3 regions of the Ligilactobacillus sp. LYQ139 genome follow, and region 3 is predicted to be linked to each of the others. Evidence: riboswitches for the same ligand, from Rfam matches in the RefSeq annotation. Region 3 holds a riboswitch; each other region holds the start of a gene.
The links. Region 3 has a riboswitch for lysine ahead of yjeM (glutamate/gamma-aminobutyrate family transporter YjeM). Riboswitches for the same ligand answer to the same signal wherever they lie in the genome.
Positions count from the first base shown of each region.

Region 1: linked by a shared signal. The riboswitch ahead of ACI3E1_RS04445 (amino acid permease) and the one ahead of yjeM (glutamate/gamma-aminobutyrate family transporter YjeM) in region 3 are both predicted to bind lysine.
Region 2: linked by a shared signal. The riboswitch ahead of lysA (diaminopimelate decarboxylase) and the one ahead of yjeM (glutamate/gamma-aminobutyrate family transporter YjeM) in region 3 are both predicted to bind lysine.

Region 1 covers NZ_JBJFZW010000004.1:1,691-12,365, reverse strand. Annotated here, with positions in the region: gene ispE (4-(cytidine 5'-diphospho)-2-C-methyl-D-erythritol kinase) at 1-325, opposite strand, end outside; gene ACI3E1_RS04485 (metal ABC transporter substrate-binding protein) at 506-1,480, shown strand; gene ACI3E1_RS04480 (metal ABC transporter ATP-binding protein) at 1,490-2,182, shown strand; gene ACI3E1_RS04475 (metal ABC transporter permease) at 2,143-2,979, shown strand; gene purR (pur operon repressor) at 3,147-3,974, shown strand; gene ACI3E1_RS04465 (LCP family protein) at 4,053-5,411, opposite strand; gene ACI3E1_RS04460 (DUF1634 domain-containing protein) at 5,557-5,871, opposite strand; gene ACI3E1_RS04455 (sulfite exporter TauE/SafE family protein) at 5,969-6,817, opposite strand; gene ACI3E1_RS04450 (zinc-ribbon domain-containing protein) at 6,966-7,868, shown strand; lysine riboswitch at 7,910-8,085, shown strand; gene ACI3E1_RS04445 (amino acid permease) at 8,193-9,665, shown strand; gene serS (serine--tRNA ligase) at 9,922-10,675, shown strand, end outside.
Region 2 covers NZ_JBJFZW010000001.1:55,456-66,130, forward strand. Annotated here, with positions in the region: gene ACI3E1_RS00255 (ArsR/SmtB family transcription factor) at 44-319, shown strand; gene ACI3E1_RS00260 (thioredoxin family protein) at 331-594, shown strand; gene ACI3E1_RS00265 (permease) at 610-1,608, shown strand; gene ACI3E1_RS00270 (arsenate reductase ArsC) at 1,617-2,003, shown strand; gene pnuC (nicotinamide riboside transporter PnuC) at 2,458-3,207, opposite strand; gene ACI3E1_RS00280 (OFA family MFS transporter) at 3,622-4,809, shown strand; gene dapF (diaminopimelate epimerase) at 5,057-6,070, opposite strand; gene ACI3E1_RS00290 (aspartate kinase) at 6,015-7,382, opposite strand; lysine riboswitch at 7,570-7,757, shown strand; gene lysA (diaminopimelate decarboxylase) at 7,864-9,177, shown strand; gene dapD (2,3,4,5-tetrahydropyridine-2,6-dicarboxylate N-acetyltransferase) at 9,180-9,893, shown strand; gene ACI3E1_RS00305 (N-acetyldiaminopimelate deacetylase) at 9,893-10,675, shown strand, end outside.
Region 3 covers NZ_JBJFZW010000005.1:43,209-53,883, forward strand. Annotated here, with positions in the region: gene ACI3E1_RS05440 (HesB/YadR/YfhF family protein) at 1-248, shown strand, start outside; gene ACI3E1_RS05445 (GNAT family N-acetyltransferase) at 322-819, opposite strand; gene ACI3E1_RS05450 (ribose-phosphate diphosphokinase) at 868-1,848, opposite strand; gene glmU (bifunctional UDP-N-acetylglucosamine diphosphorylase/glucosamine-1-phosphate N-acetyltransferase GlmU) at 1,918-3,327, opposite strand; lysine riboswitch at 3,492-3,665, shown strand; gene yjeM (glutamate/gamma-aminobutyrate family transporter YjeM) at 3,778-5,316, shown strand; gene ACI3E1_RS05465 (metal-dependent transcriptional regulator) at 5,477-6,124, opposite strand; gene ACI3E1_RS05470 (RluA family pseudouridine synthase) at 6,221-7,111, opposite strand; gene ACI3E1_RS05475 (phosphatase PAP2 family protein) at 7,205-7,852, shown strand; gene ACI3E1_RS05480 (alpha/beta hydrolase) at 7,978-8,790, opposite strand; gene ACI3E1_RS05485 (AzlD domain-containing protein) at 8,954-9,289, opposite strand; gene ACI3E1_RS05490 (AzlC family ABC transporter permease) at 9,306-10,073, opposite strand; gene ACI3E1_RS05495 (SAM-dependent methyltransferase) at 10,146-10,675, opposite strand, start outside.

The sequences.
Region 1 (10,675 bases), on a different contig from region 3:
CTGCTGCATCGCTTGAACCGCCCCCCATTCCGGCGGCAACGGGAATGTGCTTGTCAATAGTAATGGTGACCCCTTCGTGAATGTTAAATCGCGTTTGAAGGGTCTTAGCAGCCTGGTACGCAAGGTTGTGGTAGTCCCGTGGCAGGTAGCTTGTATCTGTTTGGACGGTAATTTTCATCGTATCCGGAATGGTTTTAAGGTGGATGTAATCGGCCAGGTCAATGGCGGTCATGATCATGTCCCATTCAGGGGCGCCATCCTGGTGACGAAACGGGGTATCAAGGATCAGGTTTACCTTGGCAGGGGCTTTCGCGGTTAATTCCATCTTGTCACCATCTTTCCGTCCATTTTTCTTCCATCATTATACTGGTTATCAAAATATGAAACAAGCAACCGTGAAATGAAAGAAAAAGTTATTGACGCGGGAAAACTGCGATGATACCCTAAACATTGTCTTAAATAGTACTTATTACTATTTACATTACGATTAACAGGAGGACAGTGAATGATGAGGTGGCATCGCTGGTGGGTTGCAGTAATCGCACTCTTTACTTTGGGAGTTACTTGGAGTACTACCCCACAACGGGTGGTCGCGGCATCAACGCACCGGCTTCAGGTTGTGACGACTTTTTATCCGGTATACGACTTTACAAAGGCGGTTGTAGGAAATAGGGCGGACGTATCCGTTTTAATTCCTGCAGGGACAGAACCCCATGATTTTGAACCGACCGCCCGGGAGGTAGCCCGGATGTCACGGGCGGACATGGTAATTTACACAACAAAGTACATGGCACCGTGGATTGATGCTTTACGGCCAAGTTTGCGGGATGATCACACGACATTGGTTGCGGCTGGCAAGGGAATTCCGCTGATTAGTACACGGAATGAGATGAATGCGCAGGATGCTTTGCTAGTTCAGGAACACCGGCAGGAAGCGGGCTATTTTGGTGGTGGGGGTGCGAAGGACCCGCATATTTGGCTTGATCCGGTTAATGCAGTTGCGATGGTTCGAAACATTGAACGGGGAGTATGCCAAAAAGATCCCGGAAACGCCGCTTATTACCGGCGAAACGCCCGACACTATATTAGGCAGTTGTACGGTCTTGATCGGAAATACCGGCGGGCATTTAAGGGGTGTCATTCGCGAACGTTTATTACCCAACACGCTGCGTTTGGCTATCTTGCGCGGCGGTACGGGTTACACCAGATTACGATTGCGGGGATTTCCGATAATGAGGAACCTAGCCCGCAACGGCTGGCACTTCTGCACCAGTACATTCGGCGCACACATACGCCAGTGCTCTTTGCTGAGGCGGATGCATCCCAGAAAATTGCACGGGTGTTAGCTCATGATACCCAGGTGCAGGTGCGCCCGCTTAATCCGCTTGAAAGTTTAACGACAACGGAAATTCGGCACGGCGCTAACTACTTAACGGTCATGAGGACCAACTTGCAGGAACTGAAGCACGCAATTCACTAGGAGGAAAGAATGAATTACATTGAAGTTCACGATTTATCCTTTGTTTATGAGGACCATCCCGTTCTTCAACACGTTAGCATGACAGTGCGGGACGGTGAGTTTGTTGTTTTGGCAGGGGAAAATGGGGCGGCTAAGTCCACGTTATTGCGAACCATTCTTGGGGAAGCTAGGCCGGCCCACGGGACAGCCCGGATGGCGCCCCGTAATCGGTACGGCCGCTCCTTAAAAGTGGGGTATTTACCCCAACAAATTGCGGCGTTTAACGCCGGTTTTCCGTCAACCGTCTATGAACTGGTGGCTTCCGGTCGCTTTCAACGGGGACGGTGGTTTCACCCACTTCGGGAGCATGACCGGCGCCATATTCAAAAGGCGCTTGATGCTGTTGGAATGTGGGAGTGGCGGCAACACCGCATTGGGGAACTCTCAGGGGGGCAAAAGCAGCGGGTTTGTCTGGCTCGTATCTTTGCGGCGGACCCTGATTTGTTTATTTTGGATGAGCCCACAACTGGAATGGATACTGAAACCCGGGCGCAGTTTTATCAGCTATTGCAACACGAGGTTCAAGCACACAGGAAGAGTATTTTAATGGTGTCGCACGATAACGATAACGTGATGGATTATGCAGACCGGCAGGTTCGGTTGGTTAGAATGGAGGGAATCCAATGGCGATGTTTTTCTATAGCTTCATGCAACGCGCACTAGTTACCGCGGTTTTAATGGCGGTTTTGGCCCCGCTACTCGGGTTGTTTTTAATTTTACGGCGACAATCCCTGATGGCTGATACTCTTTCCCACGTTTCATTGGCGGGGGTGGCCCTGGGGTTATTCGTTAACCTAAACCCTACGATTACCACATTGGTGGTGGTGGTACTGGCAACCATCTTAATTGAGTACATTACCCGGGCATACAAAACGTACGCTGAAGTTGCGATTGCAATTATTATGGCAGCGGGGTTAGCGATTGCGTTAACCTTGATGAGCCTTGATCGGGGGACCTCTGCGCTGAGCGTTGATCAGTATCTGTTCGGGTCAATCGTTGCGATTAGTAACCAGCAGGTGCTTTTATTGGCGGTGCTTACGGTGATTGTGGTTGGAGCATATATTCTTTTTCACCGGCCGATGTACGTGATGACGTTTAGCCCAGCAACGGCGCGGGCAGAAGGGTTACCCGTGTCGTACATGTCGTTGGTTTTTAACGCCTTAACGGGAATTACAATTGCAGTGATTATGCCGATTGCGGGGGCGTTATTAGTCTCAGCGGTAATGATTCTTCCGGCAGCGATTGCGATGCGGATAGCCCGGCGCTTCAATGCTGTTGTTTTTGCCGGTATTGGTATTGGAATGATTGGCACAGTTGGGGGACTAGTGTGCTCGTATGATTTTAACACACCACCGGGCGCAGCCATCACTTTGCTACTGGTAGCCATTTTTTTGACTTGCCTTGGTGGTCGGGGAATATGGTGGCGGCTTCGCGGCCGGCGCCAGCAGATTAATCACTAATGTTTCCGGACAAATGGTGTTATTGTGAACCTTTTTTAGTGACAAAGACGAACTTTTTTATAAAAAACAGGGGCAAAGGGTTGTAAATTCGTCAGGGTTCCATATAATTTAATTATGCAAATCATGGACTTCATTCATTATTTTTTATTAGAAACGGAGGAATTGTGGTGAAGGCACGGCGCAGTGAGCGGCTGATTGACATGACTAATTACCTGTTATCCCGGCCGCATAAGCTTATTTCGTTAACGTTCTTTGCTAACCGGTACGAGTCGGCAAAGTCATCAATCAGTGAGGATTTAACCATTGTAAAGCGAACGTTCGCTCAGTGGGGGATCGGGGTAATCGAAACGATTCCCGGTGCTGCTGGCGGCGTGATTTTTACTCCGTCCATTAGCGAACAAGAGGTCCGAGCGTTTATTGATGAAATGACGGACCAGCTTTCAGAGGAGAGCCGGCTGCTTCCGGGAGGATACGTTTACCTGTCCGATTTATTAGGGCAACCTGAGGTTCTTCAGCGGGTTGGGCGGTTAATTGCCCGGCAATACATTGACAAGAAGGTTGATGCGGTGATGACCGTTGCAACCAAAGGGGTGCCGATTGCACAGAGTGCCTCCCAGTATCTGGATGTTCCGTTTGTTATTGTACGGCGGGATTCTAAGATTACTGAGGGGGCGACCGTTTCGGTCAACTACGTTTCGGGCTCAAGTAAGCGGGTTGAAAAAATGGAGTTGTCTAAGCGGAGCCTGCAAGAGGGCGCGAATGTTCTGGTAGTTGATGACTTCATGAAGGGCGGCGGAACCGTTAACGGAATGAAGAGCATGATTGAGGAGTTTAACGCTAACCTGGTTGGAATTACGGTCTTTGCGGAAGCGGCCTTTGATGGTCAGCGGATGGTTGAAGATTACACTTCATTATTAAAGGTTGATAAGGTCAATACGTTGGATAAGAAAATCCACGTTAGTGCGGGAAACTACCTCGAACAGGTTTTTGGGTAAAACAAAAGTGTGAATGTGAAAAACCGGGAACATGATGAGGATCATGTTCCCGGTTTTTAATTATCACTATTGAATTAATTACTGGGCGCCGTAAACAGCTGGTGCGGTGTGCCCGGTTCCTAATCCTTGATTAGCAGCTTGGGAATCATAGGTATTTGCGGGCGTAGTTGCACCCGTAGAATTACCATATGGAGTACCCGCATCCTTAATATCTTGCTCATATTCTTGCTCGGTAGAGGTTCCGGCAAGGGTCGTTCCGGTCTTGGCGTGTTTTAATCCTAGTGCAGCCCGAATGATATTAGTAATTCGCTGTTTTTCGGAGTGGTATGGCACCTCGTAATCTTCACCGCCAATTACTTCGGTATGGCCTTGAAGGTGGGTGGACTTCATGTGATGAGTTGCTACCCGGTACTTTGAACCGAGAATCAGGAGGTCATCAAAGGTTAAGTCGGTGCGCATTTGCTTGGAAACCGTCTTCATGAAGTTCTGGTTAATCAGACTGGTGAGGTCTGATCCCTTAAAGGCCAATTTCATAAGAACCTGTCGTTGCCGTTCTTGCCGACCATAATCACCGAGTGGATCCTGGTGGCGCATTCGGACATAAGCCAGGGTTTTTTTGGCGTTCATGTGCGTCTTCTTTCCCTCGGTGAAGTGGTACCCACCATAACTAAAGGTTAACGTTGGCTTAACCGTTACCCCATCTACGGCCTTAATGAGACTTTCTAGCCCACCCATGTTGATGGTGGCGTAAAAATCAATCGGAATGTTGAGGTAACGTTGCACGGTCTTTACCGCCGTGTACGAACTGCCGTACTGGTAGGCGGCGTTAATCTTACTCGGGTAGTCGTTTTCGTGCTTGTAGATGGCAACTAGCGTATCCCGGGGAATGCTGACTAGCGTCATCGCCTTTTTCTTAGGATTCAGCACGCACACAATCATCGTGTCGGTCCGTCCCTTGAAGTTTCGGCCAAGCGCTCCGGTATCTGTTCCCATTAGTAAGACAGAAATCGGTTTCCCTTCTTTTAGCATCTTGGAAACATTGCGTTCCTTTTGCATTCCGGTGGCCTGAAACATCAGGTTAGATTCCTGGTGAGCGTACTCAAACCGGTTATAAAAGAAGAAACACCCGTAAGCAAGCGCAATTACAGTCACAAGGAGCCCCCAGAAGAACCACCGTTGCCGCTTTTCCTGGCGATTGTTGGTTGTTGTTGGCCGGGAAAAGGTCCGTCGGCGTTCCCGCCGGCTGTGGCGGGAAGGGGAGGCGTTCCCGACGTATCCTTTTTCCTCTTCTTCGGGGGTTAGGGAGTACGGTTCCCGGGAGTTATCTTCATAGTGGCCGTGTTGCCCATCGTCTTCAAATGGATAACCAATCCGCCGGCGTTGTTGCTGGTGGGGATTGAATTCAGAATCATTATGTTGTGTTCGCCGTGAGGCCATTAAAACTTCCTCCAATTCATCGGGGGTTGATAGCGGTAATCGCTATTAAACGTGATAAACAAAGCGGAGGCCGTGCATAGCGCACTCTCCGTTCTAGTTGCGGGAATTAGAATGGATTCCCTAATTACAAAGTTACGGGTAAAGATTACCTACTGTGTCCCATGATAAAACTGAAAATGAGGATAAGCAACACAATCGTTGTTAAGACAACGTAAAGTATGTCCTTTTCCTTAACGAAGGAGTAGATAGAAACAACCACCCGTAAAACTGGCGTTAACAGCAAAAGGAACAATCCCCCCATCATGATAGCCGCCGGTTTTAGTGTGCAAATCCCGGTTACAATTCCTGTGAGGGTTGTGGGGAAGAAGTTTTTCGTTGCATAGCCGCCGCCATGACGAATAAACAGCAGAAGTAATCCGATTAACATAACAACGGCTGCAAAAATTACTCCGATCCGCATGATATGACCGATTAGCAGTGCAACATCTTGTTCCTTATCAACACCCGTTTGGTTGTGCGTGAGTTTATTTTGTTGGTTTTTTTCGTTCATTTCATCATCACCCAATGTTAATTCCAAATGCTTTCAGGGCCATCTGTAATCCAAGGTACAAGAAAACCGGGACAAAGATCATGCGTAGGATCCGCGTTGGCAGTTTTTGCATAATCCGGCTACCAAGTAGGGAGCCGACAAGAATTCCTAGAGCCAAAGGAACGGCGATTTCTGGCCGGATGGCGCCGCTAAAGAAATAAACCGTTGCTGATGCGGCGGCCGTAACCCCCATCATTAGGTTACTCGTTGCACTTGATGGCTTTAGGGGCATCTTCATGGCGTTATCAAGTGCCATGACCTTGAATGCTCCTGAACCAATTCCCAGCATTCCAGAAGCAAGCCCAGCCCCAAACATAATGGCTAACCCGCCGGGAATATTTTGAACATCGTAATGCACTTCCTCGTGGGTGTTCTTATCGTAGTAAGAACTGTTGAGCTTGAAACGGACAGCCCATTTATCAGGTTTTGCCCGGTGAAGCACTTCCTCACCAGCCATTAATTTCCGCACCATGTTAAGTGATGCGAAGAGTAAGAGGCATCCAAACAGAAAATATAGAATCTTACCGTTCATTGACCCGGTTAAGAGGGCCCCAATGACGGCCCCGCTGGCTGTGGCCACTTCTAAGAACATGGCAACCCGAAGGTTGATTAAGTCGTCTTTTAAAAAAGCGATGGTTGAACCAGAGCTGGTGGCAATCACCGCGATGATGCTTGCTCCGATAGCGTACTTAATGTTGAGCCCGAATAGGAGGGTGACGATTGGAGTGACAATCATCCCGCCCCCAATTCCAAGAATTGCGCCGAGCGTTCCGGCAAGGAACCCCACAAAAAGCATGATCGCTGCTGTTGTAATCATACGTAACGCTCCTTTTTATAAAATCACCTTCATTATACTCTTTTCAAAAAGACCGGCTGATTAAGTTTTGGTTCTGCTGCGGGTTAGTGCATAAAGTATGGTATATTGAAGGCAAACTGAAATATGACTAAGAACGGGTGAGGAGTTAATGTATACGTGTGAACGCTGTGGCCACCAGTTAGAAGGAAACCAAGACAAGTGTGCCTTTTGCGGTGCCCGGCAACAACGGGATAATGCTACGGGTGAAAAGAAAAAATGTAAGAAGTGTCACCGTGATATTCCGGTAAACGCTAATTTTTGTCCGTACTGTGGGGCGGATCAAGCATACCTCGATCCGAATGAACTCCACCAGGAAGAAGAGGAGGATCTCCAGGGAAAGACCGTGCAGGGTGACAGGCCAATTCGGGTGACAACAATCAATAGTGAGGAGGACCTTCAGCGGTTCTTGATGGAAATGCAGCAGCAAATGCAACGAGAACAGCAGCGGGTGCCACACCTTCCCCGAAATGAGTCAGCTGAACCGGGGATTATTCCTTCAACGAAGTTAATGATGCGGGATACGTTTGTTTTAGGAAAACGGATGGGCCGGGCAGATTTTTGGTGGGGAACGCTTGGATTGGTTTTATTGCTGGCCTGTTATACGGTGGTTGTTGGGCTAGGGGTTCAGCTGTTAGTTGAACTCGGAATTAGTAAAACACTTGCTCTTCGGGTTGGCTTTACCCTTGGAATGGCTGGAACAACGGCAGCTGTGATTTGTAACTTAACGGCTCAGGTTCGGCGGTTTCATGACGCTGAATTACCCGCGTTTTTCTTTCTTTTTATTATCCTGTTAGGGGATATTCCGCTGCTTTTATTGTGCATAAAGGGACAGGTAATTACTAATGATCGGTATACTTTTCAGGCTCCCCGGGAACGGATGATAGCGTTTGAACAGCACTTCCAGCAGCACCAGCAAGAAGCCAAACAAGAAGAGGAACAAGATGAAGCGGAGAACCGGGTGCGGAATGCGGGGAAACAGCATGATGAGCACCATGACGATCAAGATGAGTGAGTTAGGGATTGTATTTAAGCGCTAAGTTTGGTATTGTAACACTATCGAACAGAGGTTGCGGTAATCAGTAGTAACTTAGTTGAGGCAGGGGATTGCCATTGAAGCTAGGTGAAAGGGTGCACCGCCGAAGCCTTACCTGGATCCTCCCGGGTGAAGCTGGGCGTCTGGTTAAGAGCTGGACGACTGTCGCGGGTGACCGCGGAGCGCTATCGATATCCATGAATCAGAGATAACTGTGAAGTGAGTGGGGCGTAGTTCGAGGCTACGCCCTTTTTGGTGTTGATTAGTGTTTGCCTCAATAATATTACTGAGGAGGACGAACCCATGAAAAAGGATTCGCACGAATATTCACTAAAACGGGACTTAAAGACCCGGCATCTTTCGATGATTGCCCTCGGAGGAAGTATCGGGACGGGGCTGTTTGTCGCTTCGGGTTCCGCAATCTCTACGGCCGGCCCTGGAGGCGGGTTGATTGCCTACGTCGCAATTGGGGTGATGGTGTACTTCTTGATGACGTCACTGGGAGAAATGGCGACATACATGCCGGTGTCGGGATCATTTGCTACGTACACAAAGCGGTTTGTTGACCCGGCATTAGGCTTTGCGATGGGGTGGAATTACTGGTTTAACTGGGCAATCACTATTGCGGTTGATGTCTCAACGGCGGCATTGGTGCTGCAGTTCTGGTTCCCCCACGTTCCTAATTGGATTTTTAGTCTGGGCGCATTAAGCTTAGTCTTCTTGATTAACTTTCTCTCCGTTAGGTCGTACGGAGAGACAGAATACTGGTTATCCCTGGTAAAGATTGTTACCGTTATTGTTTTCTTGTTGGTTGGTTTTCTTACCATCTTAGGCATTATGGGAGGGGGCCATGCGGTTGGCCTTCGTAACTTCACATACAAGCAGGCCCCGTTTGTGGGCGGATTGCCGGCAATTCTCAACGTCTTTGTTGTTGCTGGATTCTCATTCCAGGGGACGGAACTTGTTGGGGTTACGGCTGGCGAATCAGCCACACCTGAAAAAAGTGTGCCGACAGCAATCAAGCAGGTTTTCTGGCGGATTCTGTTATTTTACATCCTGTCAATCTTCGTAATTGCTTGCATTATTCCGTATACCAGTCCGGATTTACTAGGTTCTTCGGCTAAGGATATTGCCATTAGCCCGTTCACGCTGGTCTTTAAACGGGTCGGGTTAGCCTCGGCGGCCTCCGTGATGAATGCGGTCATTCTTACGGCGGTTCTGTCATCGGCTAATTCGGGGATGTACGCATCAACCCGGATGTTAATGTCGCTGGGGCAAACCGGTGATGCTCCGCGGATTTTTGGCAAAGTGAACCAACGGGGAATTCCGCTTCCAGCGTTACTGGTAACAACATTGGTTGGGTTGGCCACGTTCTTGACGAGTATTTTTGGGCAAAAGGTTTATATTTTCTTAGTGGCTGCGAGCGGGTTAACCGGGTTTATTGCGTGGGTTGGAATTGCAATTTCGCATTATCGGTTCCGGCGGGCGTACGTTGCTCAGGGGAAGGACTTAAACGCTCTGAAGTACAAGGCAAAATGGTTCCCGTTTGGGCCGGTTATGGCGTTTGTAATGTGTATTTTAGTGATTGTGGGGCAAAATACTAAGGCGTTTACCCACCTTGACTGGTATCAAATTTTGATTACGTACATGTCGATTCCGTTGTTCTTCGGACTGTTTTTCTACTACAAATTCAAGCATCATACGAAGTTAATTCCGCTCAAGGAAGTTGACCTGACGACGACCCGGGTAACGGAGAAGAAACAGGTTGACAAGTAGGCGGAGCGGATTATACTGAAACCAAAGCTAAAGTGTTAAACATCATAATTCGCCATAAGTAGGTTTTCAGAGACGGGGAATGGTGAGAGCTCCGAACCGAAACTCCAGCGGGTTAAGTATGGGCGGGTAATGCCGCACGGGAGACCGTTACCTCAGTTGAGTGCGCAAGGAATGCGAACTTGGGTGGTACCGCGAAACGGAGTCCGTTCGTCCCATGGGATGACGGGCTCCGTTTACTTTTTTAAGGAGGAATACCATGTTAGACGTTAAGGATATTCGAAAGAACCCGGATGAATACAAACAGCGGTTGGCTGCCCGGGGAGTGACTGCGGACCAGATTGATCAATTAATTGCGGCGGATGCCAAGCGGCGGGAACTTCTCCAGCAAAGTGAAGAGCTCAAAAAAGAACGGAATGATGTTTCGGCAGCAATTGCTCAGGCCAAGCGAAATAAAGAAGATGCCACGAATGCGATTACCCGGATGCGGGAGGTTGGGCAGCAAATTAAGCAACTGGATAATGAATTGATGATGGTTCAAGAACAGGTTAAGGATATGGCTTCACGGTTGCCGAACCTTCCAAACCCGACCATCCCGATGAGTATGAATGAGGAAGACGCTGTTGAGATCAAAAAGGTGGGGACACCACGGGAGTTTGATTTTGAACCTAAGGCTCACTGGGACATCGGTGAGGACCTTGACATTCTTGATTTTGAACGGGGAGCGAAAGTTGCGGGTGCTCGGTTTGTGTATTACAAGGGATTAGGTGCTAAGTTGGAGCGGGCCGTGTACAACTTTATGCTAGATGAGCATGAAAGGGAAGGGTACACGGAAATGATCCCACCATACATCGTTAATGCTGCTTCGATGTACGGAACGAGTCAGTTTCCAAAATTTAAAGAAGACGTTTATCAGGTAAATGGTGAGGACATGACGTTAATTCCAACAGCTGAGGTGCCCCTTACTAATTATTACCGCGATGAGGTGATTCCGCGGGAACAGCTACCGGTTT
Region 2 (10,675 bases), on a different contig from region 3:
ATAAAACTATTGAAGTATAATCACACTGATAGGAGGTGACTAAATGGTTACTATTTTTAAGGCATTAGCTGATAAAACGCGCGTTAATATCATTAAGCTAATTGCTAGGGATCCTGGAATTTGTGGTTGTGAAATTGCAGCTAAATTTAAAACAACTCAGGGAACAATTTCACACCACATACGAATCTTAGTCGAGGCAAAACTCATTATTGACACCAAAGAAGGGCGATCACATTACTATACGTTGAATGTAACGGCCTTTGAACACATTAACAAATTTGTCGATAGTTTAGCTATTCTTGATAAAGTGCAAAATTAGGAGGAATTGTTATGGACATTAAGAAAATTGATGTTTTAGTATTAGGAACTGGTTGCCCTAAATGTAAAAAATTAGCTACCAATGCTCAGCAAGCAGTTGAAACGGGAACCACCGCATCTTGCTCGTTTAAATATGTCACTGATCCTGTTTTAATGGGGCAGTTAGGTATTATGTCCTCGCCAGCACTGTTAATTAGGGGAAAGGTGGTATCTCAAGGCACTTTATTATCATCCACAGAAATTAATAAATTAATGCATGATAATGGGATTATTTAGGAAGAAGGGGGACTAATGTTTAGTTGGATTACTAACAATGTGTTCCGCATGTTATGGTTAAGTCGTTTTTTTAATTGGTTGTTGTACCAGTGTTTTCATTTTTCACGATTTAATCGAATTGCTAGTTCGCTTCATTTCTTCTTATTCGATACGGTTAAGATCTTTATTCTAATGTCAGTTTTGGTTTTTATTATGGGGATTGTCCAATCATATTTTCCTCCAGAAAAAACAAAACGTATTTTAAGTCGAATCGATGGAATTGGTGGCAATTTAGTAGGCGCATGTTTAGGCGGAATAACACCGTTTTGTAGTTGCTCTAGTATTCCAATTTTTATTGGGTTCACATCAAGTGGCCTACCATTAGGAGTTACCTTTTCCTTTTTATTTGCTTCGCCAATGATTGATATTGCGTCGTTAGTATTGCTTGCATCGTTTATGGGAATGAAGGTTGCGCTTAGTTATATAGTTGTTGGCCTAGTCTTTTCAGTAATTGGTGGTGAAATTATTAAGCACCTTCACATGGAAAACCAAATTGCTGATTATATTCACAACATTAATGGAAGTAATGCAGAAGCGGCCGTACAACGGCAATTATCATGGCAAGCCCGTGTTGCAGCTGGTTGGCACCAAGTAAAGGATATTGTCGGCCGGGTTTGGCCGTACATTTTAATTGGAGTTGGAATTGGTGCGATAATTCATGATTGGATTCCTACGCACCTTATCCAATTAGTTTTGGGGAACCATAATCCGTTTTCCGTAATTTTAGCAGTTCTAATTGGGACACCGATGTATGCCGATGTATTTGGTGTAATTCCAATTGCTACTGCATTATTCGCCAAGGGAGTTCCAATCGGAACACTCATTGCGTTCATGATGGCAGTCACAATGCTATCTTTACCCGAACTGATTATGTTAAAAAAAGTACTCAAAAATAAGCTGCTAGCAACGTTTATTGCAATTGGGACGTTGGGGATTATTTTAATTGGTTTTGGCTTTAATTTTTTACTGGGGTAGAATAATATATGAAAAATGTTGTTTTTGTATGTGTTCAAAATGCCTGTCGTAGTCAAATTGCAGAGGCATTTGCGAAAAAATATTTACCGCATTGTGCATGTTATTCTGCCGGAACAAACCCAGCAAAAAGAATTAATGCTGCTGCTGTTAGAATAATGAAAGACGTTTATCAAATTAATATGGAACCGGAACAATATCCCAAGTCACTATCACAACTACCGCATAAAATTGATGTACTAGTTACTATGGGGTGTGGCGTAAACTGTCCCTACGTTCCATGTACCCAAAAAATTGAGTGGAATATTGAAGATCCAGTAGGGAAGGATGATCAGTATTTCATAAATGTTATAAAAAAAATAAGAATAAAGGTTCGCTGTTTAGCAGCAATCATTTAAATAACAATGTCCTAATAATTAGGATATTAAAAACAGAAAAGCACGAGTCCTGTGCCTTTCTGTTTTTATTTTTATTAACAATAAACATCCTTCATAGGATTATCTAGTCAATGTTCGTTTTAAATAACCCTTACTAAAGCCAAGGATTATTAAACCAACTACTGCGAGAATTAACCAGGTTATGCCAATCCCAAAACGGTTAACTAATAATCCATTGATTCCAATAATTAAAATGGAAAATAATGATTCAAGAGAATTAAATACAGATGTTAACGTCGTGCGATACCGGGTTGTTGTAATGCTTTGCTGCAATAAAATTGATTGAAGAACTTCGTTTGTCGCTGCTACTAGAGTATATATGCTAAAACTAATACGTATAATTAAACTAACCTAAGTCAAAATTCAATACCATTGACACATAAGCAATATATCAATAAATAATATACAATTATTTTTAACTAAGTGTTTCAGTTACTTTGGCTTTCTTAAACCAGTAATACATACCATAAAAAGCATTGAATAACATAATAACCTGTAACATAAACATCGTGATCGCGCCAGCTCCACCTCGTGCCAGCTGAATAAACCATATGGTACAATTAACAATGTCATCAATAATCCAAATAACCCACTGAAATTTATAGCCGTATGTCATTAAAAATTGACCTGCAATACCAAGTGGCAGTAATGTTGCATCTAAGTAAATTTGTGTGCCGTGAAGGGCTTTACTGGTAGCTAATACAACAAAATACATACTTATAATCCCGACAATAACTAATATTTCTTTTTGCCAACTCATTTTTTTAGGCTTAATTTCGGTAGAATCAGTTTGATGCTTCATATTTCTGTGCCAAATAGAAATTCCTAAAAATTGCATAACAAGATAAAAGGTTTGTGAACAAATATCACCAATAAGATGATTGTTAAAAGCCACAATTAACCATACTGCACAACTTAAAATACCCCAACTGTAATTTGTTAAACGTCCTTGATCAACTAAAATCAAGTTCATCACAGTGGCAATACCAGTAAAAAGACCAATCCATCCCATAAAACTATAATTTTTGCCGCAAATAAAAACACTACCCTCGGCAATTAACATAATCGCCATTAGAATTTTCGTTATAGGTTTAAGCGACATAATATCGCATAAATTACTTTTTAATGAGAATGTTTTTCTAAGTCCTGTTAACAAATCTGTCATAATCTCCCCCTATGCCACTAGCTATATACCAATCGATACATCTTTTCCATTGTAAAATAATTTATTTGACTGTTCAAGATAATTAATTCACATAGAACGTATTCAAATTTATTTAAATTTAGAAAACATTATCTTGCACATTAATAAAAACGTTGTTTGGAATCAAAACCAATTGAAATAATTTATTATATAGTTCGTCATTAACTGATTATTAAAACGTTATGCTTTTTTGCGAAATAGAAATTAGCGTAAACACGAACTATATAGTGTTGATTATATAGAATGAACGTGGTACTATAACGGTGCTTTATATTTAATGCGTATTTTAGAATACGTATCCATCATAACAATAGAAAGGTGTTTATTGTGAGAAAGAGGAATATTGTTGCTTTAGCTGGCGTTGCCTTACATTTAATGATTGGTTCGGTTTATGCTTGGAGTGTTTTTTCTAAACCAATCATCGCTGCTACTCATTGGACTGAATCAGCAGTATCGTTTGCCTTTAGTTTGGCAATCTTTTGTCTTGGTATGTCCGCCGCTTTTATGGGACATGCCGTCGAAAAATTTGGGCCGACAAAAACAGGAACTTTTGCAAGTTTCTTTTTTGGCGCAGGAATTGCATTAACTGGTCTTGCAATTCACACCCACTCGTTATTATTGCTTTACTTAGGTTACGGAGTAATCGGTGGTATCGGCTTAGGAGCAGGGTATGTTACGCCCGTATCAACAATTATTAAGTGGTTCCCTGATCGGCGGGGATTAGCGACAGGGCTAGCAATTATGGGCTTTGGATTTGCTGCATTGTTGACTAGTCCGGTTGCTCAATTTTTAATGAAGAGCGTTGGATTAGTTAATACCTTTTATGTTTTAGCAATTGTTTACTTCATCGTGATGATTATTGCTGCTCAGTTTATTAAACGGCCCCAGCCGAACGAAATTCCATGCATTGATAATCAGCGAACAGTCGTTAAATCTACGTATCTTGATGGAAAGCAGTTTACTGCAAACGAAGCACTTAAGACGCGTTCATTCTGGTTATTATGGTTTATGTTCTTTATAAACATTACTTGTGGCATTGGGTTGGTTTCGGCAGCGTCACCAATGGCTCAAGCAATGACGGGTATGAGCGTTGGGAAAGCCGCCATTATGGTCGGCATCATTGGATTATTCAATGGTTTTGGCCGCTTAGTTTGGGCAGCATTATCCGACTACATTGGACGTCCAAATACGTTTTCACTCATTTTTGTTGTCGACATTATTATGTTAATCATTATGTTGGCGCTTAAGCTCCCATTAATTTTTACTATTGCATTATGTTTATTGTTATCTTGCTATGGCGCAGGGTTCTCTGTTATTCCTGCTTACTTGGGTGATGTTTTTGGTACTAAGCAACTCGGCGCAATTCACGGGTACGTATTAACTGCTTGGGCTGCAGCCGGAATTGTTGGACCAATCCTTCTATCGGTTACTCACCAGTTATTGCATACTTACGTGGTTACCATTGTTGCCTTCATCATCATTGATCTAATCGCTTTTGCAATTTCATACTTTATTCGCCGGGATTTCGTTCAGGAAATTCGGTCACAAGCAGAACATAATTAATGAATAATGCAAAAAAAATAGGGATTAAAAGTTACGGTTTCCGTGTTTTATGCGTTAAAAAATACAAATTTTTGCTAGACGAAAATTAACTAAAATAAATAGCTGATTCGTCAAGTAAAGCAGGACAATCCACAGGCTATTCTACTTATAGTGGTATGGTGCCAGGAATAATAAAAAACACCCGCGGAGTGGTTTACCACAAACCTCGGGTGTTTTTCTATGTTTTTACTTGGTTTAAAAGTAGGGTTTACTTAGGTAGCAGTTGGTCGCGAATCCATTGTTGATAAGCCTGTTCTTCATTAGTTTGTGAAACTGACAGGGGCGCAAACGCAGCCGTTACCTCAATTTCATGGGTGATCGTGGCGTTCCCAATTAGCTCAATCCACTTTCGCCCATCCTTTTTACGATGAACGATTGTTCGAACCATTCCCCCGGGATTTAAGACAGTGAGTGGTTGTTCAACTAACTCCGGATGGTAAGCAGTAACGTAGCTAAGACTGACTGCTGCCATTCCCGTACCACAGGCGTTCGTAAAGCCAACTCCTCGTTCGTAGGTTTGTACAAATAACGTGCGTTTACCTCGGATTTCAGCAAAACTAATATTCACGCCATCTGGGAAGTAACGGTTAGGAGCATTCAGGGTTGTTCCTAATCGCTTCAGGGTTGCTTGTGCCGCTTGAACCGATGGAACAAAGCTAATTAAGTGCGGATTAGGCACTGCAACTGCCGTAAAGCGTAAGTGGGGATCAAAGGCAGGAATAACGGCATTCACCACTGGATCATTTCCTAAATTAGTCATAGGTAACGCCGCTGGTTGAAACAAAACGGGTGAAATTTCAACACCAATTGCTGGCACCCCAGGAGCAAGGTCCTGATGAACCTGGACGGCAAGCGCCGCCTCGTCAGTTGCAACCTTAAATGACAACGTAGGCGCTTTGTGGGCCAAATACCTTGCAACCGTTCGCAATCCATTACCACACATTTTGGCATGGGTTCCATCACTGTTAATGATGACCATGCGTCCCTGACAGTCTGATTGCGTTGATGGTTGAACTAATAATACACCGTCAATATCCCGAAGTACGGGAATCCTTTGACGTAAAAAATCCGGAAATCGGCTCTCTATCACGGGTAACTGAGTAGACAGCGGTGGCGGAACAAGAGCAAACCGGTTCTCTGAACCATGTACACGAAAGATTTTCACTTTAAGCACCTTCTTTTTCAAAATAATTATAAATTGCAGCAATCCCGCGGTTAGCATCGTTTGCCCGAACGCCCACCATGATAGAAATCCGCGATGCTCCCTGGTTAATCATGTGGATAGCAACGTTTGCTTGCGCAAGGGCCGCAGTCACCCCGTTAGTTGTTCCAATCCGATCGTGCATCCCTTCCCCAACAACCATGATAATTGCGTAATCATCAATCCACTCAAGGCTATCTGGTTGGATTGCCGCTTGAATATCAAGGGCGATTTGCCGCCGGCGAACAGGTGTTAACTGAGCGGAACGCATGATAATGGTTAAATCGTCAATTCCAGACGGCATGTGTTCATACGAAATACCATGCGCTGATAGGATTTTTAAAATTTTAAGAGTTACGCCAACTTCCTTATTTAACAGGTACTTGTGCAGATATAGGGCACTAAAATCCCGCGCACAAGCAACCCCCGTGATCGTTGTTTGGGGGGTGAAATCATTGGCGGGAATAATACGGGTCCCTGGGTGATAGGGGGCGTTAGTATTCTTTACGATGACTGGGATTTTCCCCGCAATTGCTGGAATAAGGGCTTCATCGTGAAACACGGAAAAACCAGCGTATGCCAGTTCGCGCATTTCCCGATACGTCATTTCTTTGATGGGGCGCGGGTTGAGAATAATTGCTGGATTAGCCGCGTAAATCGCATCTACGTCCGTAAAGTTTTCGTAGCATTCGGCTGCCATTCCCCGCGCAATAATAGCGCCAGTAATGTCTGACCCCCCGCGAGAAAATGTGGCAATCTCTCCGGTAGAAGTATAACCGTAAAATCCCGGAACCACCAAAACTTCCTGGAAAGCTTGGAGCCGCACCAGGTGATCATAGGTTTCGGGGAGAACCGTTGCATTATTGGGGCCATGTTGATCACTTACAACAATTCCGGCTTCTTTGGGATCAATGAAACGAGCAGGAATCTTCTGATGATTGAGGAGGGCGGCGATCAGAAAGGCGGTTAGCCGTTCCCCAGTAGCCTTAAACGCGGCCATTAAATAGTCTGCGTTCGGGAAGGAAGTTTCCGCTAGGGAAACAATCGTTTGTGGAATAAACTGTAAGTCACTTTGCGGTAAATTAAAGTACGCAGCAATTTCGAAGTACCGGTGAATAATTTCTTCCCGAATTGCAGCGTAATCATCACGGTGAAGAACGGCGGTTGCGTACGCAATTAACAAATCCGTCACCTTAACATCATCGGCTGAACGTTTCCCGGGAGCAGATACCACCATTATTCGGCGTTTCGGGTCTTCCCTAATAATTGCGATTGCCTGCTTAACGTGTGGCCCATCTGCGAGCGAACTTCCCCCAAACTTAACGACTTTCATGTAATTTCCCCTCCAAATAAGAATTCTGTGAAAGATTACGTATTATTTTAATAACGCATTTGGTGCTGTCAACACCTAAAGTAAAACAAAAATAACAAATAGTGGTGCCATCTAAGGAAGAAAAAAATAATGAAAATTAAAATTCAATTAGCGATTGACATTTAGTAAATAGCAGTGTAGATTAAAAGCAAGTCGAAGAGGCGCGGCCAATATCAGTACCTTGGGTTAGTTTATTCCCGAACGATGATCCCAAGTGAAAGGAGCGGTCGCCGAAGCGCTGGAAAGGGAATTTTATTTCTGGTTTGCTGGGTTGAAGTTTAAGAGACTTCAGACTGTCGCAAGAAAATAAAGGCTTGCGGGGCGCTATCGACACCGGATTTCTACACTAATTTTAATTAATGATTACGTAGATTCCCCTGTGTGGCGCGCACACGGGGGATTTTTTTAGCGCCCTGTACTCAAAACGTATGGGGGAATTAAAATGTCATTTTCACACCAATTCGCAACAACGCCAACTGGTCACTTAATGCTCGGGGGATGTGATGCCCTGACACTTGCCCGTAAATACGGAACGCCACTAATCGTATACGACGTTGACCAGCTTGAGGCGGCTGTTTCTCAATTCACACAAACACTTGCCGCTTCGGGGCTCACATCTGCCGTTTGTTACGCAAGTAAGGCATTCTCGTGTATCGCAATCTACCAGTTAATGGCCCGTTTAGGGTGTCATGTTGATGTGGTATCAGGGGGAGAACTCTATACTGCGCTTCAAGCTCACTTCCCACCGGAGCGAATTTGTTTTCACGGAAATAATAAAACAAAAGCAGAGCTAGAATTTGCAATTACCAAGCATGTCGGGACAATTGTTATTGATAATTTCCACGAAATTAACTTACTAAAGCAAGTTTTGACTAACCAGAACGCTACGGTCAACGTGATGCTTCGGGTGACTCCTGGGGTACAGGCACACACTCATCGATACATTACGACCGGCCAAACTGACAGTAAGTTTGGGTTCGATCTCGCTTCAGGGCAGGCAACTACCGCATTGCAGTGGATTTTAGCTTGTCCCCGCATGAACTTCATTGGGGTTCATGCTCACATCGGTTCACAAATCTTTGTACCGGATGGCTTCATTACGGAAATTAACCGATTATGCACCCTTATTGCACAGTGGGCCCGTAACTTTGCGGTAATCCCCGCCGTACTTGATATTGGCGGGGGATTTGGCATTCAGTATACAAATGATGAGCACCCGGTTCCCGTGAAGACGATTCTTCAAACAATTACCACCACTGTCAAACAATCTTTTAAGCAAGCCCATTTGCCACTGCCAGCCTTGTGGGTCGAACCCGGGCGGGCCATCGTTGGTCCCGCCGGAACTACGCTATATACCGTAGGGAGTGAAAAACACCTCCCCGGGAGATTACCGTACGTCGCCGTCGACGGAGGGATGGGCGATAACATTCGACCAGCCCTATACGATGCCCACTACACTGCATTAAATGCTGCATGTCCAACCGCCCCCGCAATTAACCGGATTCGGTTAGTTGGAAAGTACTGCGAATCGGGAGATGTTTTAGTGGATGATTTACGAATTGCACCGTTATCCGCAGGAGACATTGTGGCGATACCGGTAACCGGCGCATATGGTTATTCGATGGCATCTAATTACAACCGAAATTGCCGGCCGGCAGTCGTTTTTGCACAGCGCGGACATTCGCAACTCGTAATTCGACGTGAAAGCTATTCACAACTAGTAATTAATGATTTGCCGTATGAAGGGAGTAATTAAAAATGAAGCAAATGAATACCCAAGAAATAATTGACTACATTGGAAACGCCCCTAAAACAACGCCCGTTCGGGTTTACCTTCAAGGAAAATTTACGACTGTTACGTTCCCAGCAGAAATCACCAGTTTTCATACACCAACCATGGCAATTTTGATTGGTGATTGGGGAAAGATTAAGCCCTTTATTACGGCGCATGCCACAGTAATTGAAACAACCCACGTCGAAGTACTTGCTCGAAATAGCGCCGTTCCGCTGCTAGACTACATTGACACGGATGCTCGGATTGAACCCGGAGCAATTATCCGGGACCAGGTTAAAATTGGAAACCGGGCAGTCATTATGATGGGAGCCATCATTAACATCGGCGCTGTAATCGGGGAAGAATCGATGATCGATATGGGCGTAGTCCTAGGGGGCCGAGCGCAAGTCGGCCGGCATTGTCATATTGGCGCGGGGAGCGTTTTAGCCGGAGTAATTGAACCAGCAAGCGCGCAACCAGTTGTTATTGAGGACAACGTTATGGTTGGCGCCAATGCAGTTGTACTAGAAGGCGTCCGGGTTGGCCACGGGGCAGTCATTGCCGCGGGCGCAGTGGTGACACATGATGTGGATCCCAACACCGTCGTTGCTGGGGTCCCAGCTCGGATTATTAAAAAGAAAGATAACCGAACGGCAAACAAAACAGCACTTGAGGATGAATTAAGGGGGCTAGATTGATGACACAGTTTACGGATAATGATTTAGTCCAAATTCGGCGTCAGTTGCACCAAATTCCAGAACTTGCCCTCCACGAAGCAAGGACGCACGAATTACTCCTCCAAATTGTTAAATCGTTTAACCAACGATACCTGACAATTCGAACGATTCCTGAGCTTCCAACCGCCTTACTAGTCCGTGTTCAAGGGAGTGCATCACAGCGAATTATCGGTTACCGAGCAGACATTGATGCGCTCCCCGTTACGGAGAAAACCGGCTTGCCGTATGCATCAAAGTTTTCCGAGAAGATGCACGCATGCGGGCATGATTTTCACATGACGGTGGCACTGGGAATTTTGAATTATTTCAGTGAACACCAGCCGAAAGACGACCTGTTATTCTTTTTTCAACCAGCCGAAGAACAGGACTACGGCGGGAAGCGCGCATTTGACCATAAGGTATTTACAGGAAAGTGGTGTCCGACTGAATTTTACGGGCTTCATGTTAACCCCGAACTGCCGGCAGGGGCAATTGGGTGCCGGCAGGGGACGCTCTTTGCGGGTACAACTGAATTTGACCTGACGCTCCACGGTAAACAAGGACACGCAGCCTTTCCTCACCGGGCTAATGACATGGTTGTTGCAATGGCGGCATTCATCATGCAGGCCCAAACGATTGTCGCACGGAACATCGATCCACTCAAAAGTGGGGTGGTAACGATTGGGAACGCGACTGCCGGGACAATCCGCAACGTGATTGCCGGAACGGCCCGCATTACAGGAACAATTCGGGGATTAACACAG
Region 3 (10,675 bases):
AGGGTTTCTCACAAGCCTTTCAACGTTGTGACGAACCCGTTGATCCGGTTTTTGATCAGGTGATTGACGGTATCCACTATTACGTGGAGGCATTTGACGCGTGGTTTTTTGACGGTCTCGACCTCAGCATTGACCTCGACGCAGAGTATGACGGGCCTAAATTCACGTTTAGCCACACCGACGGCATTACCGACACGGTTGTCGGTGATGTTGATGGGGTTTCGAGTGCATCCTATCACGGGGAATAGCAGTGCGTTATTTAAAAAGGAGGCTGGAATTTATATTCCATCCTCCTTTTTATTGTGCTCATTACCTTTCCACTCAGTCTAACCGCCGTTCGTAAAGAAGCATTCTCACTTCTCCGTGGGTCCCGCCAACCAGTTGCTGGCGTAAGTAAAATCCCGTATGCTGGGCAACACGTTGGCTTCGCAGGTTATCAGCCGCGGTAATTAACTGCAAACTGGTTAACCCTGCTTGCTGAACCCGGGGAAAAAGTTGTCTCAAAGCTGCAATGACATAGCCGTTCCCCCACGCCGCATTCTCCAACCAGTACCCCACATCCGCCGTTATTGCGGACATGTTTTCCAGCGTAAGCATTCCCACGGCTTGCCCGTTAACCCGGATAACATACCCCACACCACTTCTCTGGCGCCAAGCGTCAACGTACTGGCTAACGAATTGCTGGGCCGCAGCGAGCGTGGTAACTGCCCGTAATGCAGGGAGCCACCGTTCCAACTGGACCCGACTTTGCTTAATTAAGTGGTACAAAACCCTTGCATCCTGGGGACGAACCCGACTAATTGTTACCGGTGTTTTCACCTCATCCCTCCAAAAAAGGAGGTGCTTACTGGCACCTCCGGTGATTCATTAATGCTTAGCACTCTCAAACCGGGTGTTAAACAACGGGCTAACTGATTCATTTTCATGGATCCGGCTGATGGCATCCCCAATAAGTGGGCCAACCGAAACCTGGATTAACTTATCAATCTGCTTTTCTTCTGGCAGTTGAATGGAATCAGTCACAACCAACTGCTTAATCGGTGAATTCTCAATCCGTTCAATTGCCGGCCCGGATAAGACCGGATGTGTTGCGCAGGCATACACATCGGTGGCACCTGCATCCATTAATGCTTGGGACGCAAGCGTAATAGTCCCCGCCGTATCAATCATATCATCGATTAAAATGCACCGCTTGCCCTTAACGGAACCAATGATGTTCATCACTTCTGCTACGTTTGCCCGCGGCCGCCGTTTATCAATAATTGCAATTGGCGCTTTGAGAAATTCAGCAAGTTTCCGGGCTCGGGAAACACCCCCATGATCAGGAGAAACAACCACTGCATCTTTATCTAAATTATTAGTTAAAAAGTAATCTGCTAACAGCGGCGCCCCCATCAGGTGGTCAACCGGTATATCAAAGAAGCCCTGAATTTGAGCAGCGTGGAGGTCAAGCGCAATCACCCGGTTAGCCCCTGCCTTTTCAATCATATCAGCCACCAACTTAGCGGTAATTGGCTCCCGGGAGCGCACTTTCCGATCCTGCCGGGCATAACCATAATACGGAATTACAACATTAATCGTTGCCGCACTAGCCCGCCGCAAAGCATCAATCATGATCAACAGTTCCATCAGGTTATCGTTCACCGGCGCCGACGTTGACTGGACGATAAAAATCTCGTCCCCCCGGACACTTTCCTCAATGTTAATCCGAATTTCTCCGTCACTAAACCGGTCAACCGACGTCTTCCCCAGCGGAATCCCCATGGCGTCAGCAATCTTCTGTGCTAACGGCTTATTAGAATTCAACGCAAACAGCTTAATCTTTGAGTCTGAATTATGTCCCGACATGGTAGCCTCCATATGTTTAAATCTATGGTTAATTCTAATTCATGCACCGTCATTCAAGCAAGCAGATTCCTACTTTTCACCGTACTTTTCAGCATTTTTCTTTGCGGCTTCCGCCACCGGATAACGATCGTAATATCCCTTCTTATTAACTTGCCGACCACGAGCAATCCCCATGGCGTGGGGCGCAACGTCATCCGTTATCGTTGACCCCGCTGCAACGTATGCATGGTCCCCAATTTCAACCGGTGCAATAATGTTTGATCCGCTTCCGATGAACGAATAATCGCCAACATTCGTATGGTGTTTGTTTTCACCATCGTAGTTAACGAAGACCGTCCCACATCCAATATTAATTTCTTTCCCCAGGGTGGCATCCCCAACATAGGTAAGGTGCCCCACCTTGGTGTTTTGACCAATCTGCGCGTTCTTAATTTCGCAGAAGTTTCCGATATGAACCCCTTCACCAATCTCTGCCTTTGGCCGGAGGTGACTGTACGGTCCAATATTACTATCCTTATGCATTACCGCATTTTCAAGGAATGATGCCGTTACCGTTACGCCATTCTCAATGACACTATCCCGAATCTCGGAGTGCGCGCCAACCACACAATCACTCCCAATGATTGTCTTCCCTTTAAGCACCACCCCAGGTTCAATTACAGTATCGTTCCCAATCTGGACATCCGCATCAATGTACGTGGTCGCTGGGTCGATCATGGTAACCCCGTTTTGCATGTGGTGGGTGTTAATTCGCTGCTGCATCACCCGCGTTGCGTTTGCCAGCGCCACCCGATCATTAACGCCCATTGATTCCGTGAAGTCGTCCATTTGGAAGGCGTCGACCTGTTTACCAGCCTGTTTTAAGATACCAATGACATCCGTGAGGTAGTACTCACCCTGCGCGTTATCGTTGGATAACTGGTGAAGTGCGGCAAATAATTCCTTATTATCAAAGCAATACACACCCGTGTTAATTTCCTGAACAGCTGCTTCTTCTGAAGTTGCGTCCTTCTGTTCAACAATCTTGGCAACCGTTTCATCCGCATTCCGGATAATCCGTCCATAGCCAAACGGTTGTTCCGTATGCGCCGTTAAAACCGTGGCTGCCGCTCCTTGTTGCTCGTGGTAAGCAAACAACTGTTTAAACGTCGTCGCGGTAAATAATGGGGTATCACCACACGTTACGAGGGTAACGCCATCCTTGGGACCCAAAACATCCTCCGCTTGCATCACGGCGTGCCCCGTTCCAAGCTGTTCCGCCTGCAAAGCATAGGTGGTTCGCTCACCAAGAAGGCGCTTAACCTGATCCGCACCGTGACCAACAATAGTCACAATCTGGTCAATTCCAACCTGCTCCAGTTGAGTTAATACGTGATCAACCATTGCCCTCCCACAAACGGGGTGGAGGACCTTATATAACTTCGACTTCATTCGGGTTCCCTGACCTGCTGCTAAAATCACTGCATATTTCTCTGTCATAATTCCTCAAATCCTTTATTAACTAACTAATCTTAATCTTACTCCATGTCCTGAAGAGACGCAATTTTAGCTTCAAATCATAATTCCAACATTTAATAGAATAATTGAAAAAATATTCGCCTTTCCTTGACGATCACGAATGAACGTAGTATAAAGTTGGTAAATAAGGTAATAGAGGTCGCGACCAATAAGAGTACCTTTTCGGAGGCTTGCCCACGCCGATGATGAAAAGCGAAAGGAGCGGTTGCCGAAGCATCAGTTCTTGGGATGAGCTGAGTGCTGGGACGTAGTTGAATAAGCTACGGACTGTCGCAGTAATGCGGAGCGCTATTCACACGGAACGGATAAACCCCTCCTGGTGCATGTGGTGCCCGGAGGGGTTTTCTTCACCAGTAGTGTTAGCCAACCTTTATTAATTATTTAATCCAATTAATTAAGGAGCGGTTACTGATGGAAAACAGTCAACGCAAAATGTCAATGTGGAGCCTGGTCTTAATGATCTTTGCCGCCATTTATGGGCTTGGTAATACGACCGTCGGCTTCTACCAAATGGGATACGGTGCAATGCTCTGGTACGTTTTAGGGGCACTATTCTTCTTCATCCCTAGTTCACTTATGTTCGCGGAATATGGTTCCGCCCTCCAAGACAGCCAAGGAGGAATCTACTCGTGGCTCCAAGCTAGCGTCGGCGAAAAGCCCGCGTTCATCGGAACTTTTATCTGGTACGCAGCATGGGTTATCTGGCTGGTGACAAACTTCTCAACGATTTCAGTTTCAATCTCGGGGGCTATTTTTGGAAGGGATACTACCCAGTCATGGCACCTCTTCGGATTAACGTCCAACCAAACACTTGGATTAATCGGAATTACCCTCCTCGTCTTCGCGACGTTCGTATCAACCCGCGGGTTTGATAAGATTGAAAAAATCGCCAGTTTCTGTGGAACGTTTATTATTGGAGTAGCCATCTTCTTTCTTATTGTCAGTGCTATCTACCTGGTAGTCGTTCATGGTCACCTCGCTCAACCATTAACCACCCAGAGTATGGTAAGATCCCCGAATCCCGCATTCGACTCACCCATCGCACTAATGTCGTTCTTTGTTTACGCGGTCTTTGCGTATGGCGGAATGGAAACGATGGGCAGCACCATCGATAAGGTAAAGGACCCAGACAAAAATTTCCCACGGGGGATTATCATTGCCGCTATCGGCATGATTGTAATCTACTGCATCGGTGTCCTTGCTTGGGGGGTTACCGCTAACTGGCACCGGGTTTTAAGTGGCAGCAACGTTGACCTGGGGAACATTACCCTGGTATTAATGAGTAACCTTGGATATTCAATTGCGCACACTCTTCTCCACACATCCGTTGCCACCGCAAAAATATGGGGATTATGGGCCGACCGGATTATCGGGATTGAAGAAATCTTTTCAATTTTTGGGGCCATCTTCATCCTCATCTACTCCCCGTTAAAGACAATGATTATTGGAACCCCGCAACGGTTATGGCCAACTAAACTCACCAAGCTCAATGAACACGGAATGCCAGCAACTGCCATGTGGCTCCAAACCATTATGGTTGTGCTGATTATCCTCGGGGTTTCCTTTGGGGGTAAATCCGCGCAGGCATTCTACACTGTTCTGCAGGATATGAACAACGTCACAACCTCCATGCCGTATCTCTTCTTGATTGCGGCCTTCCCGTTCTTTAAGAAACGGCATGACTTAGAACGGCCATTTGAGATCTACACCAACCGGGCATTGACCACAACAGTTTCGTTTATTAGCTGGACTACCGTTTTCATGGGGATCGTCTTTACGGTTATCCAACCACTCCTTCAACACGACCTTTATACCGCCTTCTGGACGGTCTTTGGCCCAGTCTTCTTCGGCATCGTTGGCTGGAGCTTCTACTCCCTAGCTGGTTACCGGCAGCGCCACCGAACTGCAACGGAAATTCCCGTTGCAGAAGAGCTAAACAGCAACGATTAGTTACCATAATAAAAAATGAGGGTGTGACGAATGTCACACCCTCATTACTATTTTCGTTAATTCGGTGCCAAGGCAACCGGGCCAAATAGAAGTACTAACCGCCGAATCTTTCCCTTGCGATTCACGCGGCTTGCCCATCACCCGTTTTCTTCGTCCACGATTACTCCCGGACAAAAATATAATTTGCTGCTTTGTAACCAACGTCAAATTGTTTGCCATTATCTAACCGAACTACAACGGGGCCTTCAAACGGTGTATGCTGTTCAACAGTTAGTTGATCGCCGATGTCAAGGCCACTGCCGTCTAAGTACGTTAGGAGTTCATGGTTATCCGTAAACCGCTCCACCGTTACGCTCATCCCATCCGGGACACTCACCAGCGTTTGGTGACTCTCCTCAACATAGCGGCCATCCTTGTCAGGAATTACGCCCCCGTGCGGGCACCGCGTTGGATGACCGAGATATTCATCAAGGTGATTCATTAAGTTTTCACTCATATCATGTTCGAGGACTTCCGCATCGGCGTGAATATCTTCCAACTTATAATGTAGTTTATCTACTAAAAACGTCTCCCATAACCGGTGCCGCCGAATTAGTGCAGCCGCAAGGCGTTCGCCCGTCTTTGTTAGCCGCACTCCCGCGTACGGAACATAGTGCACCAATCCCTCTGCGGCAAGTTTGTTTACCATTTCAGTTACAGAGCCCGCAACAACGTTTAACCCCACCGCAATCTGTTTATTTGTAATTTCTTTTTTGGTTCCACCCAACTCAAAGATAATTTTCAAATAGTCCTGTTTCTTCGGCGTCATGCTTGATCCCCCAGTACTCCGCTTCAATTACCGCTTCCATTATAGCAATCTTTATCTTTCAGGGAAACGCTTTTTTGGGTATCCCAAAAATAACTTTTACTGCAAAATAGTAACCAGGTCCTGAAAATCCACCGGGACGGGAGCACGATAGGTAACGGCTTGACCAGTAAACGGGTCGGTAAAACCTAGAGTATAAGCGTGCAGGGCCTGCCGCCCAATTAAAGCGGTAGAACCCCCGTATAACTCATCGCCTAAAAGTGGATAACCCGCCGTTGCAAAGTGCGCCCGGATCTGGTGGGTTCGGCCGGTATGGAGCCGCACACGAACCTGCGTTGCGGCCGAAAACCGGGTTATCACCCAGTATTCTGTCCGCGCCGGCTTACCAGTTGCACTCACCCGTTGTCGGCTCGTCCCGGGTTGCCGCTCAAGGGGGCCATCAAAAAAGCCATGGTCGTTCGGCAGAATCCCCTGAACCACCGCTAAATATTCCTTTCGTAACGTATGCTGTTCAACCTGCGGGTTTATTAATCCCTGCGCCACTCGATGACGGGCAACCAGCGTTACACCACTCGTAAACCGATCAAGTCGGGTGATGACGTGGGGAACAAGGTCCCGCGCATCCTGCTGCATTAGGTATCCTTTAATTCGGTTTACCAGCGTATCTACCCGATCATGTGGGCCGGGTACACTCGTTAACCCCGCAGGCTTATTGATTACCATCCAATTATCATCGCTAGCAATAATTGACAATGGCCCCTTGCTCGGAGGAACGTTTTCATCAGGGTACTCGGGGGGAAGCATTACCGTCACCGTCGCCGGTTCATCAACCACCGCTTGCAGCCGTACCTTCCGGCCGTTAACGCGGACCTGACCTTCATGGTGGTTAATCCTACTTAGTATTCGGTGGCTTAACCCCCGGTCACGTAAAAACCGCCGGACCGTTATTCCTTGCGTTATTCCTTTTTGCCACGAAAATTTCACGCGCATTCCCCCCGCCGACTAATAGTCGTTTGCACCCTCCATGGAAGCTTGATAGAATTAGCGGTGAATTACTATCCGACATACACAAGGAGGATTCTCATGATTAACATTCAGGATGATTCCCGCCGCTCAATGCGCGCGCTGGTCCTCATCATTTTATTCTTAATTCTAGCATTTTTAGTTAAGACCGGAAACGGCCTGGTGTATGGGTTCGATTACGCTATCCAGCGACTATTGCAACCCATTACCTTCCCTGCTTTAACCGGCCTTATCCACCTCGTTACATACCTGGGATGTCCCCCACTCGCCCTTCTCCTCACTATTGGGGCAAGTGCGTGGATCTTTTTCAAGTACGACCACATTGATGGGATGTGGGCTTTTGGAACAACCGTTATATGCATGGGCATAGCCTTTATCATGAAACATGTTGTTGCCCGACCACGTCCCCTAGATAAATTGGCTCCAGCAGATGGTTTCAGCTTCCCCAGCGGTCATGTTTTTACTACCATGCTGCTTGTGCTAGTTGTTTTAACGTTTATCTTACCCCACATGAAAAACCAGGAACGCCGGCAAATACTGCGAATTGCACTAATCTGCTGGGTGATCTTTATTGCCTTTACCCGGATTTACCTGCGTGACCATTTCGCTACCGATACAATCGGAAGCGCCCTCCTTGCTGGCGGATTATGGGAAGTATCATTGCTCTGCTACACCAAGTTTATTGGGACATCCAAATATTTTAAATAATAGTGAACCGTGAATCATTAAGATAATTTATATTCCTTTGTTACTTCCAGAAACGATGAACAAAAAACAACGGGGCTATGACTAAATCATAGCCCCGTTGTTTTTTGTATTGAATTAACCCTTAATTACATCACGTTGGTTGTCACCCACGTCTTAAACAGACCAACCCACTGTTGCACTGCCGGAACAATTTGGTCGTCCTTCGCTGCCGTTTCTGCACTAGCCAGCGCTAACCCGTGTGAGCCGTGCGGGAACATATGATACTCACAGTTAACCCCGTGATCCCGAAGTGCCTGTGCAAACATAATAGTGTTATCAACCGGCACCGCCTGATCCTCATACGTCTGCCACATGAACGTCTGCGGGGTATCTGCCGAAACCTGCTTTTCAAGTGAAACCTGCTCTAATAATTCAGCAGACGGGTTCTCACCAAGTAAGTGATCAAATGATCCCCGATGCGCCTTCTCTCCGCTCGTAATTACCGGGTAACCCAACGCTAAAGCGTTTGGCCGAATTTCTTCCGGGTCAAATCCAAGATCCTTAAGCACCGGTTGATTCCACATTGTTGCTAGGGACCCAGCTAAGTGACCGCCAGCTGAAAAGCCCATTGCAATAATCTTATGCGGGTCAACGTGCCATTCATTTGCATGCTCCCGGATCACCTTTACGGCCGTCGCTAGTTCAGCCAATGATGCCGGAAAATGCGTTGGGGTGCAGCTATAATCAAGAACGAACGCCTGTAAGCCAATCGCGTTCATTTGATTTGCAACGGCCTGTCCTTCTCGCTGCGAAACAAAAGCATAACCGCCCCCCGGACAAATCACAACGGCTGGCCGGACCCGATTCTCATCAATTTCTGGAGTATTGTCCAAAACATAACCCGTCAATTTCGCCGTTTTGGTAAGCGGCGTTGTTAGTGTTTGTGTAATAACTTGCATCATTATCCTCCCCTTACTCGATATTTCCCATTTATTATACCGCTTTTCAAATTCATCCTGGTACATTTACCACTCTTAAACGAAATAAAAATCTCCGCTGGTTATACTCACCCTCACCACCGGAAATTCTTTAAGATATTTGAAATCCTTTTTAACTAACAACCTACGCCATCCCAAACGCCCATGTTAATAATGCTACCGCGATTAAGCCGCAGATAACCGATAACCCCATGGAGCGGCTACGGTACGCCACAAGAATGACCAACAAGGCAGCAACTAACTTTGCCCCACTATGGAGCCCCACAAAAGCATAACTTGAGTTTAAAAACAAATCCTTTACTACCAGCGCTGTAAACAACGACACCGGCACATACTTCATCCATTCATTAAACCACTGGGGGATATGGTGCTGGGTAAAAATCCGAAGCGGGAAAAAGCGGGGACAAAACGTCACGCCCGCTGCCAATAAAATTAAAATCAGGTGATCCGTTGATGTCATCACGCGCTCCTCTCACTTACTCTTCCTTGGCAACCTCTTCTTGATCACTTCTAGGACTAATAATATGCTTTAACCAGAAGCCCTTTGCTTTCCCGGCCTTCCGTAACCGGTCCTCAATAAAGAAACCGGTTAGCGAAGCAATGATCGTTGCAACAACTAATCCCATCGTACTCTTAAGAGCAACCATCGCAATAGCAGCAATCACTCCTGAGAACATACTGATAACAATCGTCAGCCGGCTCCGCATTTGCATCACAATCATGTATATGAACCGTGATGTTAACGCAAAATCAACGATTGTCAGGTTAATGTGGATGACCCCGCCAATAATGCACCCAACCAGGTTAGAAACCGACCAAAACAGAAGCGAATAATGCTCAACCATTAGCGCATCACTTGGGGTCCACTTCTTATCAGTTATGAACTTCAAGTAATTAACCGCGTAGTTTTCATCGTTCATGGAAATCGCAAAGGCCCATACAAACCGCTTACTCTTTCCGCGAATATACTGTGACAAACTTGAACCCAGTAAGGCATACCGTAATTCTAGGAAAAACAGCATGATTAAAATTGTGTGCAGCGGCGAATGCGCTAACACCATTGAAGCAATTAAGAACTGCGCCCCGCCTGAAAAAACCGTCAACGACACTAACAATGCTAGGAGCGGCATAAACCCTGCTTTATTTAACAAGATTCCGCAAGCCAACCCGATCGCAATGTAGCTCAAGCATAATGGCAACGAGACCTTCAGAACTTCAAGCCACCGTGGTTCCCTTTTTTCCACAAAAAAACCTCCAAATAATGCTTTTTTGCCTTCACAACGTGATTATAACATATCAACCTGTACTCCCAACGATTAACGATTGCTAAAATAACTAACTTGATAAACACGGTCACGAATAACATCAACTGGATGGTGGTGCCGGTTAAGCGCATAAACCAACCGCACGGGAACCCGGTGCCAAAATTGAGAACTGTTAGTTGCCCCGTTTTTTTCACCAACCACAATTAACCGGCCGTGCCAGCCCAGGGTCGCTAATCGCTGAATTACCGCCACATCACCCGTAACTTGGTCCGGCGCCCATGCCATAATAATTGCGTTGACTTCTGGCGCATATCGGTCCACGGCAGCTACCGCATCAAGCGGTTCAACCACTGTCCACGGCGCGGGATGCTCATTATCCTGTCCGTGCCAGTCAAGATTATCTGTTGCCACCGTTCGCGGTAAATACCGGGAAAGTGCGGCATTGCCCGCCATCAATTCTAACCGATTACCCGGACCAAGGTATTCATCCAAATCATGTACCCACTGTGCCGTAAAAAGATGCCACAACCCAAAGGAGGTTACCATTACCTGCCTGAAATCAGCCAGTAAATCACCTACCA